One region of the Streptomyces sp. W1SF4 genome, then DNA from elsewhere that is predicted to be linked to it. Evidence: riboswitches for the same ligand, from Rfam matches in the RefSeq annotation. Region 1 holds a riboswitch; each other region holds the start of a gene.

Region 1 (3,238 bases):
GGATCTGGAACTTGCGATTCCCCCTACGGACCTGCGCTGGCGCGGCGGACTCATCATGCGGGGGCTGCGCACCCTCCCCGTCCGCTTCACAGTCCCGAACGGTTGAGGGCGCGGGGGGCCGCCGGACTGACCGGAAGTCAGTTCCGCACCGTTCCACCGCCGAACTTGTGACATCCGTTCGAAGGCGGCTAGGTTCTGCCGTTACCCCGCCGTTATGCGAAAGGTGCAGCCTCATGCTTCCCGGGAACGGCCGCCACAGACGCCCCCGCCAGGTACCCGCGATCGTCGTCACCGCAGGAGTCACCGGCTCCGCGCTGGCCATGCCGCTGCTCGCCGCCACAGGTGCGAACGCGGCCGACACCGCCACGTGGGACAAGGTCGCCGACTGCGAGAGCGGCGGCACCTGGAGCGCGAACTCCGGCAGCGGCGCCTACGGCGGCCTGCAGTTCACCCTGGAACAGTGGCGCAACGCCGGCGGCCTCGCGTACGCGGAGCGCCCCGACCTCGCCAGCCGCTCCCAGCAGATCGCGGTCGCCGAGCGCGTGCTGGCCTCCCAGGGCCCCCAGGCGTGGCCGCTGTGCTCCGCCTCGGCCGGGCTGACCCAGCAGGGCCCCGCGCCCGACGTGGACCCCGGTGACAAGCTGGAGCCCGCGCCCGTCGCGCCCACCAAGGGCCGCCCCGACGGTTCGGTGCCGAACGCGGGCAAGGGCAAGCCCTCCACGGACTTCGGGGCCCCGACCCCGGCGCCGGGCACCCCGTCCAACCCGAGCGGGCTGCCGGACTACCCGCTGGGCCCCTCCAGCGGACTGCCCGTCATGCCCGAGCCGGACTACACGGTCCAGCCCACGACGCCCGGCACGCCCACGCCGACGCCGGGCACGCCCACCCCCGGCACGCCCACCCCGGGCACGCCCACGGCCCCGGGCACCCCGACGGCCCCGGGCGCCACCCCGACGGCTCCGGCCACCCCGGGTGCGACTCCCGCCCCGGGCGCCACGCCCACCGCTCCGGCCACCCCGGGCGCCACGGCGGGCACCCCGTCCGGCGCGGCGTCGGACGGCTCGGGCAAGCACCGCGGCCCGGCCGCCATCGAGGTGCAGGGGGCGCCTGGCGCGGCGTCAGTACCCGCCGCGGAGCCCGTCTACACCGTGAAGCCGGGCGACAGCCTTTCGGACATCGCGAAGGCCAAGGGCGTCAAGGGCGGTTGGGACGAGCTCTACAAGGCCAACGAGCAGGTCATCGGTGGGGACGCGGACCTCATCAAGCCCGGACAGAACCTGGATCTAACCAAGAAATAGTGGGCAGTTCGGACATCCATTAAGAGTTGAATGTCCGTTATCGCCAAATGAGACATGCATCTCTTCCGGACAACTGGCGTGTCTCGTTCCGGAACTGTTGCAAACCCCCTTCTCACCTGCACAAACGTGCTCTTCAGGAAGGCAAGTAGGCCGGTTTCTCCCCAAAATCACACGTTGAACATCGGGGAGAGACCTGTCTACCTTCTGAATCGCTCGCCACCGCGGGCTCCTTCGACCGCATCGCCGAATCCTGCCGGCGGACGGAGGGAACAGTCGTCGCGCAAGCGCCGAAGGCAGGAGCGGGGGAACCAAGGTAGGCGCCGGGAAGGGCCGTTGAGAGACGGCCCGCGTACCGGCTAGGGGTGAAGACACGCGCCGCGCCGCGTGACCGGGCAACTCATCCGCCCGAACCCGACAGCTCACCTCGAAGGCGTCGGTGAGGAGAAATCCATGCTGCTTTCCGGCAAGGGCAAGCACCGCCGCGGCTCCAAGGCCGTCCGCATCGTCACGCTCGCCGGTGTCGCCGGTGTCGCCGTCGCGGCCCCGCTGATGGCCGCCGGTACCGCCAGCGCCGCCACCGCGGCCGAGTGGGACAAGGTCGCCGCCTGCGAGTCCGGCGGCAACTGGTCCATCAACACCGGCAACGGCTACTACGGCGGCCTGCAGTTCTCCGCCTCCACCTGGGCCGCGTACGGCGGCAAGTCGTACGCCGCGCAGGCCAACCAGGCCACCAAGGGCCAGCAGATAGCCATCGCCGAGAAGGTCCTCAAGGGCCAGGGCAAGGGCGCGTGGCCGCACTGCGGCGTCGGCCTGTCCAACTCCTCGTACAACGGCGGCGGTTCGACCACCCCGGCCAAGCCGAAGCCCGAGACCAAGCCGGCCCCGGCCAAGCCCGCTCCGGCCAAGCCGGCCCCGGCGAAGCCCGCCCCGGCCAAGCCGTCCGCGCCGAAGACCGAGACCGAGACCAAGGGCTCCGGCGCCGGCTCCGGCAACTGGACCCCGGCCAAGCCGTCGACCCCGAAGGCCGAGACCCCGCAGACGGGCAACGGCACCTACACGGTCAAGGAAGGCGACACCCTCGGCACCATCGCCGACGCCAACAAGGTCAAGGGCGGCTGGGAGAAGCTCTTCGAGCTCAACAAGGACACCGTGTCCGACGCCGACCTGATCTTCCCGGGTCAGAAGCTGAAGCTCGCCTGAACGTCCGCGTAACTCTCGCGGCACCCCGCAGCATCCCCACCGCCCGGCGCGTATCCCCCCACGCGCCGGGCGGCGGCGTGTCGTCCGCCGGTCACCGCATTGCGGAACCGGAACACCGGCTTCCGCTGCCCGTTCCCCCGGCAAGCACGTGAAATCAAGGGTCCTATGTCCCGGAAGACGGGTATTCGGACCCTTTTTCGTCCCAGGAGCCGGGCGGTCGGGCAGCCCACACCCCGGAGCCGGTTAGGCTCTAGTCGGCAAGGCCGTCCCACGGCCCACACGCCACCGCACACCCAGCGTCACATCCCAGAAGGAGATGCTCGTGCCGTCCATCGACGTCGTCGTAGCCCGGGAAATCCTGGACTCCCGAGGCAACCCCACGGTCGAGGTCGAGGTGGGCCTCGACGACGGCAGCACCGGCCGTGCTGCCGTTCCGTCCGGCGCCTCCACCGGTGCCTTCGAGGCCATCGAGCTCCGCGACGGTGACCCCAACCGTTACATGGGCAAGGGCGTGGAGAAGGCCGTCCTCGCCGTCATCGAGCAGATCGGGCCGGAGCTCGTCGGCTACGACGCCACCGAGCAGCGCCTGATCGACCAGGCCATGTTCGACCTCGACGCCACCGACAACAAGGGCTCGCTCGGCGCCAACGCCATCCTCGGCGTCTCCCTCGCCGTCGCGCACGCCGCGTCCGAGGCCTCGGACCTGCCGCTGTTCCGCTACCTCGGCGGCCCGAACGCGC
Region 2 (3,238 bases), 2.6 Mb from region 1:
CCTGCGCGGTCGGCTCGGCCACACAGGCGCCCGCGTGCCGCCGCGTGGTGACGAAGCCCTCGGACTCCAGGGTCCGCAGCGCCTCGCGGACCGGAACGCGCGAGACCCCGTAGCGGCGGGCGAGCACCTCCTCGGTCAGCCGGCCGCCCGGACCGAAGAAACCGGAGACGATGTCGTCGCGAATCGCTGTGCACACCGCGTGCGCCGGAATACGCAAGGCCGGACCTCCGCTGGTTTCGTTTCGGTTTATCGTGGCCGTGCCGCGACTCTATTGCAATACGCGGCGGGTTTACGAGCGGGTGCGGAAAGAGGGCCGGAAATACGAGGAAGGCCCCGGCTCGGTGAGCCGGGGCCTTCCTCGGTGAAGCGTGCCGCGTGCGTGCGGGTCAGACGCCGACGCCGTGGTTGCGCAGGTACGTCAGCGGGTTGATGTCCGTGCCGTACGTGGCGCCGGTGCGGGCCTCGAAGTGCAGGTGCGGGCCGCTGGAGTTGCCCGTGGAGCCCGACAGGCCGATCTGCTGGCCCGGGGTGACCGTCTGGCCGGCGGAGACGCTCAGCGACATCAGGTGCCCGTACTGGGTGTAGGTGCCGTCGTTGTGGCGGATGACGACGTTGTTGCCGTACGCGCCGCCCCAGCCGGCCTCGACGACGGTGCCCGCGCCCACGGCGTGGACGATGCTGCCCTCGTCGGCGTGGAAGTCGATGCCCGTGTGGCTGCCGGAGGACCACATGCCGCCGCCCGCGCCGTACTGGGTGCTGACGTAGGAGCCGTCCACCGGGGCGACGAAGGTGTTGAGGCGCTTGCGGGCCTCTTCCTGGGCGGCCTTCTCGGCGGCCTCGCGCTCGGCCTTCTCCTTGGCCTCGGCGGCGCGCTTGGCCTCGGAGGCCCGCGTCTTCGCCTCGGCCTCGGCCTGCGCCTGCGCGGCGACGGCCTCGGCGGCGCTCTGCTGGGTGGCGGCCTGGACCTCGATGTCGTCCTGCAGACCGTCGGCGACGACGATCGCGTTCTGACCGGTGTCCTCCATGGACGGGGAGCTGCTGTGGTCCGCCGCGAAGGCCGGAGCGGCCAGGGTGCCGACCACGCCCGTGGTGGCGAGGGCGGCGACGCCGGCGAAGCCGGCGGTCTTGCGGCTCAGACGGCTGGAACCACGGTGCTTACCAGAACCGGCGGCACGACTGCCAAACGCCATGAAGGGGGTGATCCTTTCCTTCCCTCTCGCCTACCGGGTTAGCTGACGGGTTCGGAGCAGGAAGGTCTCCTACGGGCCTCCTCTGGCGAGGGGGTCCGATTCACCCCAGGGACATGTGGGTCCCCGGCTCCCCAGGCTCGCGCCTGACGGGGACTCGGCGATCGCTGTCCGGTGCCGCGGGTGCGGCGGTTACAACTGACGAACAGCACGGCCGACGCTAGGCGGATCATCAGTCAATCGCCAAACAGACGAGCGGTTTTGTTGCGTACGCCACACCGCATACCTGCAACCACGCCACCAAACGGACAAAGGGGGCTCCGGCGGATGTTCCGCCGGAGCCCCCCTGGAAACGGGCCGGAGCCCGGCCCGTCTCGGGCCCCCCGCCGCTCAGTTGGAGACGACGGTGACCTCACCGATCCCGAGGGCCAGGACGGGCTCCTCGATCTGCGCGGCGTCGCCCACCAGGATGGTGACCAGACGGTCCACCGGGAAGGCGTTCACCACGGCCGAAGTGGCCTCCGCCGTACCGGTTTCGGCCAGCCGCGCGTACAGCCGCGCCTGGTAGTCGTCCGGCAGCTCCTGCTCCACCTGGTCGGCGAGCGTGCCGGCGACGGAGGCGGCCGTCTCGAACTTCAGCGGGGCCACGCCCACCAGGTTCTGCACCGCCACGTCCCGCTCGGCGTCGGTCAGGCCGCCCTCCGCGAGGGTCCGCAGCACCTTCCACAGGTCCTCCAGCGCCGGACCCGTGTTGGGGGTGTCCACCGAACCGCTGATGGCGAGCATCGAGGCGCCCTTGCCGTCGGCGGTCGAGCGCAGCACCTGCCCGAAGGCGCGCACGCCGTAGGTGTAGCCCTTCTCCTCGCGCAGCACCTTGTCCAGGCGGGAGGTGAGGGTGCCGCCGAGGCAGTAGGTGCCGAGGACCTGCGGGGCCCAGACGATGTCGTGCCGGTCCGGGCCGATCCGGCCGATCAGCAGCTGCGTCTGGACGGCGCCGGGCCGGTCCACGATGACCACGCGGCCCGTGTCGTCGGCCGTCACCGGCTGCACCGGGCGGGCCGGGGCGGTGTCGCCGGTCCAGGCGCCCAGGGTGTCCGCCAGCAGGGCGTCCAGGTCGATGCCGGTCAGGTCGCCGACGACCACCGCGGTGGCGGTGGAGGGGCGTACGTGGGCCTCGTAGAAGGCGCGTACGGCACCGGAGTCGATCCGCGCGACCGTGTCCTCGGTTCCCTGGCGCGGGCGGGACATCCGCAGCGCGGCCGGGAACAGCTCCTTGGAGAGCTCCTTGGCGGCGCGGCGCTGCGGGTTGGCCAGCTCGTGCGGGATCTCGTCGAGCCGGTTGCGCACCAGGCGGTCGACCTCGCTGTCGGCGAAGGCGGGCGCGCTCAGGGCCTCGGCGAGCAGGGCGAGCGCCTTGGGCAGCCGGGAGGCCGGGACCTCCAGGGAGACCCTCAGGCCGGGGTGGTCGGCGTGGGCGTCGAGGGTGGCGCCGCAGCGCTCCAGCTCGGCGGCGAACTCCTCGGCGGAGTGCTTGTCGGTGCCCTCCGACAGGGCACGGGCCATGATGGTGGCCACCCCGTCGAGGCCCTCGGGCTCGGCGTCCAGCGGGGCCGCGAGGTTGACCTCGACCGCCACCACCTGCTGGCCGGGGCGGTGGCAGCGCAGCAGGGTCAGGCCGTTGGACAGCGTGGAGCGCTCCGGGGCCGGGAAGGCCCACGGCTTCGCCTCGCCGGCCTGCGGCCGCGGGTGGAAGGTCATCGTGACGGCTGCGGTGTCGCTCACTGCTCCGCCCCCTCGTTCTCGTCGTGCTGCTCGGTCTCGTGGGCCTCGGCGCCGGCCAGCGGCTCGTAGACCAGCACCGCGCGGTTGTCGGGGCGCAGCCTGGCCGCGGCCACGGCCTGCACCTCCTCGGCGGTGACGTCCAGCACCCGCTGGACGGCGGTCAGGGCGAGCTGGGGGTCGCCGAACAGCACCGCGAAGCGGCACAGTTCGTCGGCGCGGCCGGCCACGGTGCCGAGCCGGTCCAGCCACTCGCGCTCCAGCTGCGCCTG
Region 3 (3,238 bases), 3.3 Mb from region 1:
CCTCGGGGGCGTCGCTGCCCCGGCGCACCCGGTAGCGGTTGTGCGGGACGTTGGACTCCAGGTAGTCCGCCACGATCGCCTCGCGTTCCACGCCCAGCGCGAGCAGCGTCACCGCGACCGACAGCCCGGCCCGGTCCTTGCCGGCGGCGCAGTGCATCAGAGCCGGCACGCTGTCCAGCGCGAGGGCGTGCACGACGCGGCTGTGTTCGGCGGTGCGGGTGCGGATGATCGTGCGGTACGAGTCCGTCATGCGGGCGGCGGCCCGGCCCTCGCCCAGGAGGCCGCGGAGCTGGTCGAGCTCGCCGTCGCGGACCATCTTCCAGAACTCCCGGCCGTCGGCCGGATCCGTCAGCGGGATGTTCACGTTGCGCACGCCCGGCAGTTCGACGTCCGGGCCCTCCAGCGCGTGGTCGGCCGCGTTGCGGAAGTCGAAGACGGTGTGCAGCCCCAGCGAGGCGAGGAACTCTGTATCGGTTTCGGTGGCATGCGCCAGATGTCCGCTTCGAAACAGTCGTCCCGGCCTGACCCTCCGTCCGTCCGTGGTCGGCAACCCGCCCACGTCACGGAAGTTGCGCACTCCCGTCATCTCCGTGCCGCGTTCGGGTCCGGCCGGAAGGGGCTGGGGTATCTGCTGGGTCACGTGTACTCCTCCGCGTGGGTCGTGGTGTCCGAATTGGTCCGGTTGGGACCAACTTGCCATATGTGGAGGCGAGATCGGGCCCGGCCCCGTGAGCCAGATCATACGGTGACCGTGCGTGCCTGATCGCGGGAACCGAATTGCCTTGTGAGAGCGGTTGTTGATGGTGCGGAATGGACGCAGGGTGACCGGAATTCCATTGATCCCCCCAATCTGCGAATCCGTCAGGGAATTCGCGGCTTGTTGCCCGCCACCCCGCTCGATTACCTTCGCGATCGATCCGGGTGGACCGCCTAATCCTGCCGCCGCCCGGGAACCGCACCCGACCATCGCGCGCGGCAGGAGCGGGGGAACCAGGTAGGCCGCTGTTCCGGATCATTTCCGGCGCAGCTAGGGGTGAAGCCGAACCCGTGCACCGCACGTACGGCCGGACATCTCCAGTCCGAACCCGACAGCTCACCTCGCAGGCGCCGGAGAGGAATTCGCCATGCCCGGAAAGGGTAAGCACCGCCGTCCGAAGTCCCGTTCGATATCCCGTGGCTTCGCCGTCGCCGGAACCGGCGGAGCGGCCCTCGCGCTCCCGCTGATGGGTGCCGCCGGCGCCAACGCCGCCCCGGCCGCGTCCGTCCCCGCCCAGAGCGCGCAGGCCCCGCAGGCCCTCCGCTCCGCCGCCCCCGCGGCCGCCCCCACGGCGGCGGCACCCACCGTCTACACGGTCGTGCCGGGCGACTACCTCTCCAAGATCGCCGCCGAGCGCCACATCGAGGGCGGCTGGGAGCAGCTGTACGCCGACAACCGCGAGGCCGTCGGCGCCGACCCCTCCCTCATCCACCCGGGCCTGAAGCTGAACCTCGTCGGCGGCCAGGACGCGGCCCCCGCCCCCAAGGCCCCTGCGGCCCCGGTCGAGGAATCCTCCAGCGAGGCTCCGGCCGCGCCCGAGGGCCTGAACGGCAAGGCCCCGAAGGCCGCGGGCAAGACTACCGCCGGCAAGCCCAGCCGTACGTCCGGCGGCGCGGCCGCCCAGGGCTCCGGCGCCGCCGCCAAGAGCGAGAAGGCCGCAGCGCCCGCCGCGCCGGCCGCCGCGTCCGGCTTCACCGCCCCCGTCGGCGGCGGCGTCTCCACCCAGTACCGCACGAGCGGCGCCATGTGGTCCTCCGGCTACCACACCGGCGTCGACTTCATCGCGAGCACCGGCACCACCGTCCGGGCCGTCGGCGCGGGCACCGTGGTTTCCGCAGGCTGGGGCGGTGCGTACGGCAACGAGGTCGTCATCAGGCACGCCGACGGCAAGTACTCCCAGTACGGCCACCTCTCCTCGCTCTCCGTCTCCGTCGGCCAGAGCGTCACCGGCGGCCAGGCCATCGGCCTCTCCGGCGCGACCGGCAACGTGACCGGCCCGCACCTCCACTTCGAGATCCGCACGGGGCCGTCCTACGGCTCGGACATCGACCCGCTCGCCTACCTCCGCTCCAAGGGCGTGAGCATCTGACGGCACCCGCCGTCGGCACGAGGACGCGCGCGGAGCCGGGGCCCGAGGGGGGTCCCGGCCCCGCGTGTACTTATTCCTTATCCCCCGCGTGGTATAGATCACGGCCCGTCAACCCCTCATTACGTTGGCGTAGGTTGGTTGCCAAGGTGAAGGATGCTGTCCTGTGGCAGCGACGAAGACGACACTGAAGACCATCGGCTCGTACGCGGCGATCGGGGACAGCTTCACCGAAGGCGTGGGAGACCCGGGACCCGGGGATTCTTACCTCGGCTGGGCGGACCGCCTCGCCGTACTCCTGGCCGATCAGCGCGACGAGCACGACTTCCGGTACGCGAATCTGGCCGTGCGGGGCAAAGTACTCGACCAGATCGTGGCCGACCAGGTCCCGAGAGCCAAGGAACTCGCCCCCGACCTCGTGACCTTCTGCGCGGGCGGCAACGACATCATCCGCCCCGGCAGCGACCCGGACGACGTCGCGGAACGGTTCGAGGCGGCCCTCGCCGACCTCAAGGCCTCCGTGGGCCTCGTGATGATCACCACCGGCTTCGACACGCGGGGCGTGCCGGTCCTCAAGCACCTGCGCGGCAAGATCGCGACGTACAACGTCCACGTCCGCGCCATCGCCGACCGCTACGACTGCCCCGTGCTCGACCTGTGGTCCCTCAAGACCGTCCAGGACCGCCGGGCCTGGGACCACGACCGGCTCCACCTCTCGCCCGAGGGCCACACCCGCGTCGCGCTGCGCGCCGCACAGGTCCTCGGCTACGAGGTGCCGGCCGACCCGGACCAGCCCTGGCCGCCCGTCCCGCCGCGCGGCTCGGTCGACGTCACCCGCGACAACATCCAGTGGGCGCGCGAGCACCTCGTCCCGTGGATCGGCCGCCGGCTGCGCGGCGAGTCCTCCGGCGACCACGTCGAGGCCAAGCGCCCGGACCTGCTGCCGCTGTAACGGACGCGCGGGGGAGGGGGAGCGGGGGAGGGGCGGCGGGGGACGGGCAGCGGGGTGACGGCCGCCACGGCTGTCCGGACACCGCGCGGCGGAATCCTCGGGGGCCGGTGTGCGTTGGGATGGTCGTAGCACTCGACCGTCCTGTCCCGCACCCTCCCAGGAG

The links. Region 1 has a riboswitch for cyclic di-AMP ahead of D1J60_RS14165 (transglycosylase family protein). Riboswitches for the same ligand answer to the same signal wherever they lie in the genome.
Positions count from the first base shown of each region.
Region 2: another riboswitch for cyclic di-AMP. It lies ahead of D1J60_RS26785 (M23 family metallopeptidase); the one in region 1 lies ahead of D1J60_RS14165 (transglycosylase family protein).
Region 3: another riboswitch for cyclic di-AMP. It lies ahead of D1J60_RS29660 (M23 family metallopeptidase); the one in region 1 lies ahead of D1J60_RS14165 (transglycosylase family protein).

Region 1 is NZ_CP034350.1:3,065,245-3,068,482, reverse strand. It holds gene D1J60_RS14175 (cytochrome P450) at 1-106, shown strand, start outside; gene D1J60_RS14170 (transglycosylase family protein) at 234-1,298, shown strand; cyclic di-AMP (ydaO/yuaA leader) riboswitch at 1,574-1,746, shown strand; gene D1J60_RS14165 (transglycosylase family protein) at 1,749-2,498, shown strand; gene eno (phosphopyruvate hydratase) at 2,815-3,238, shown strand, end outside.
Region 2 is NZ_CP034350.1:5,712,306-5,715,543, reverse strand. It holds gene D1J60_RS26790 (GntR family transcriptional regulator) at 1-217, opposite strand, end outside; gene D1J60_RS26785 (M23 family metallopeptidase) at 387-1,190, opposite strand; cyclic di-AMP (ydaO/yuaA leader) riboswitch at 1,203-1,360, opposite strand; gene D1J60_RS26780 (pitrilysin family protein) at 1,578-2,945, opposite strand; gene D1J60_RS26775 (pitrilysin family protein) at 2,966-3,238, opposite strand, start outside.
Region 3 is NZ_CP034350.1:6,377,803-6,381,040, forward strand. It holds gene D1J60_RS29655 (tyrosine-protein phosphatase) at 1-586, opposite strand, end outside; cyclic di-AMP (ydaO/yuaA leader) riboswitch at 918-1,120, shown strand; gene D1J60_RS29660 (M23 family metallopeptidase) at 1,125-2,126, shown strand; gene D1J60_RS29665 (SGNH/GDSL hydrolase family protein) at 2,290-3,075, shown strand.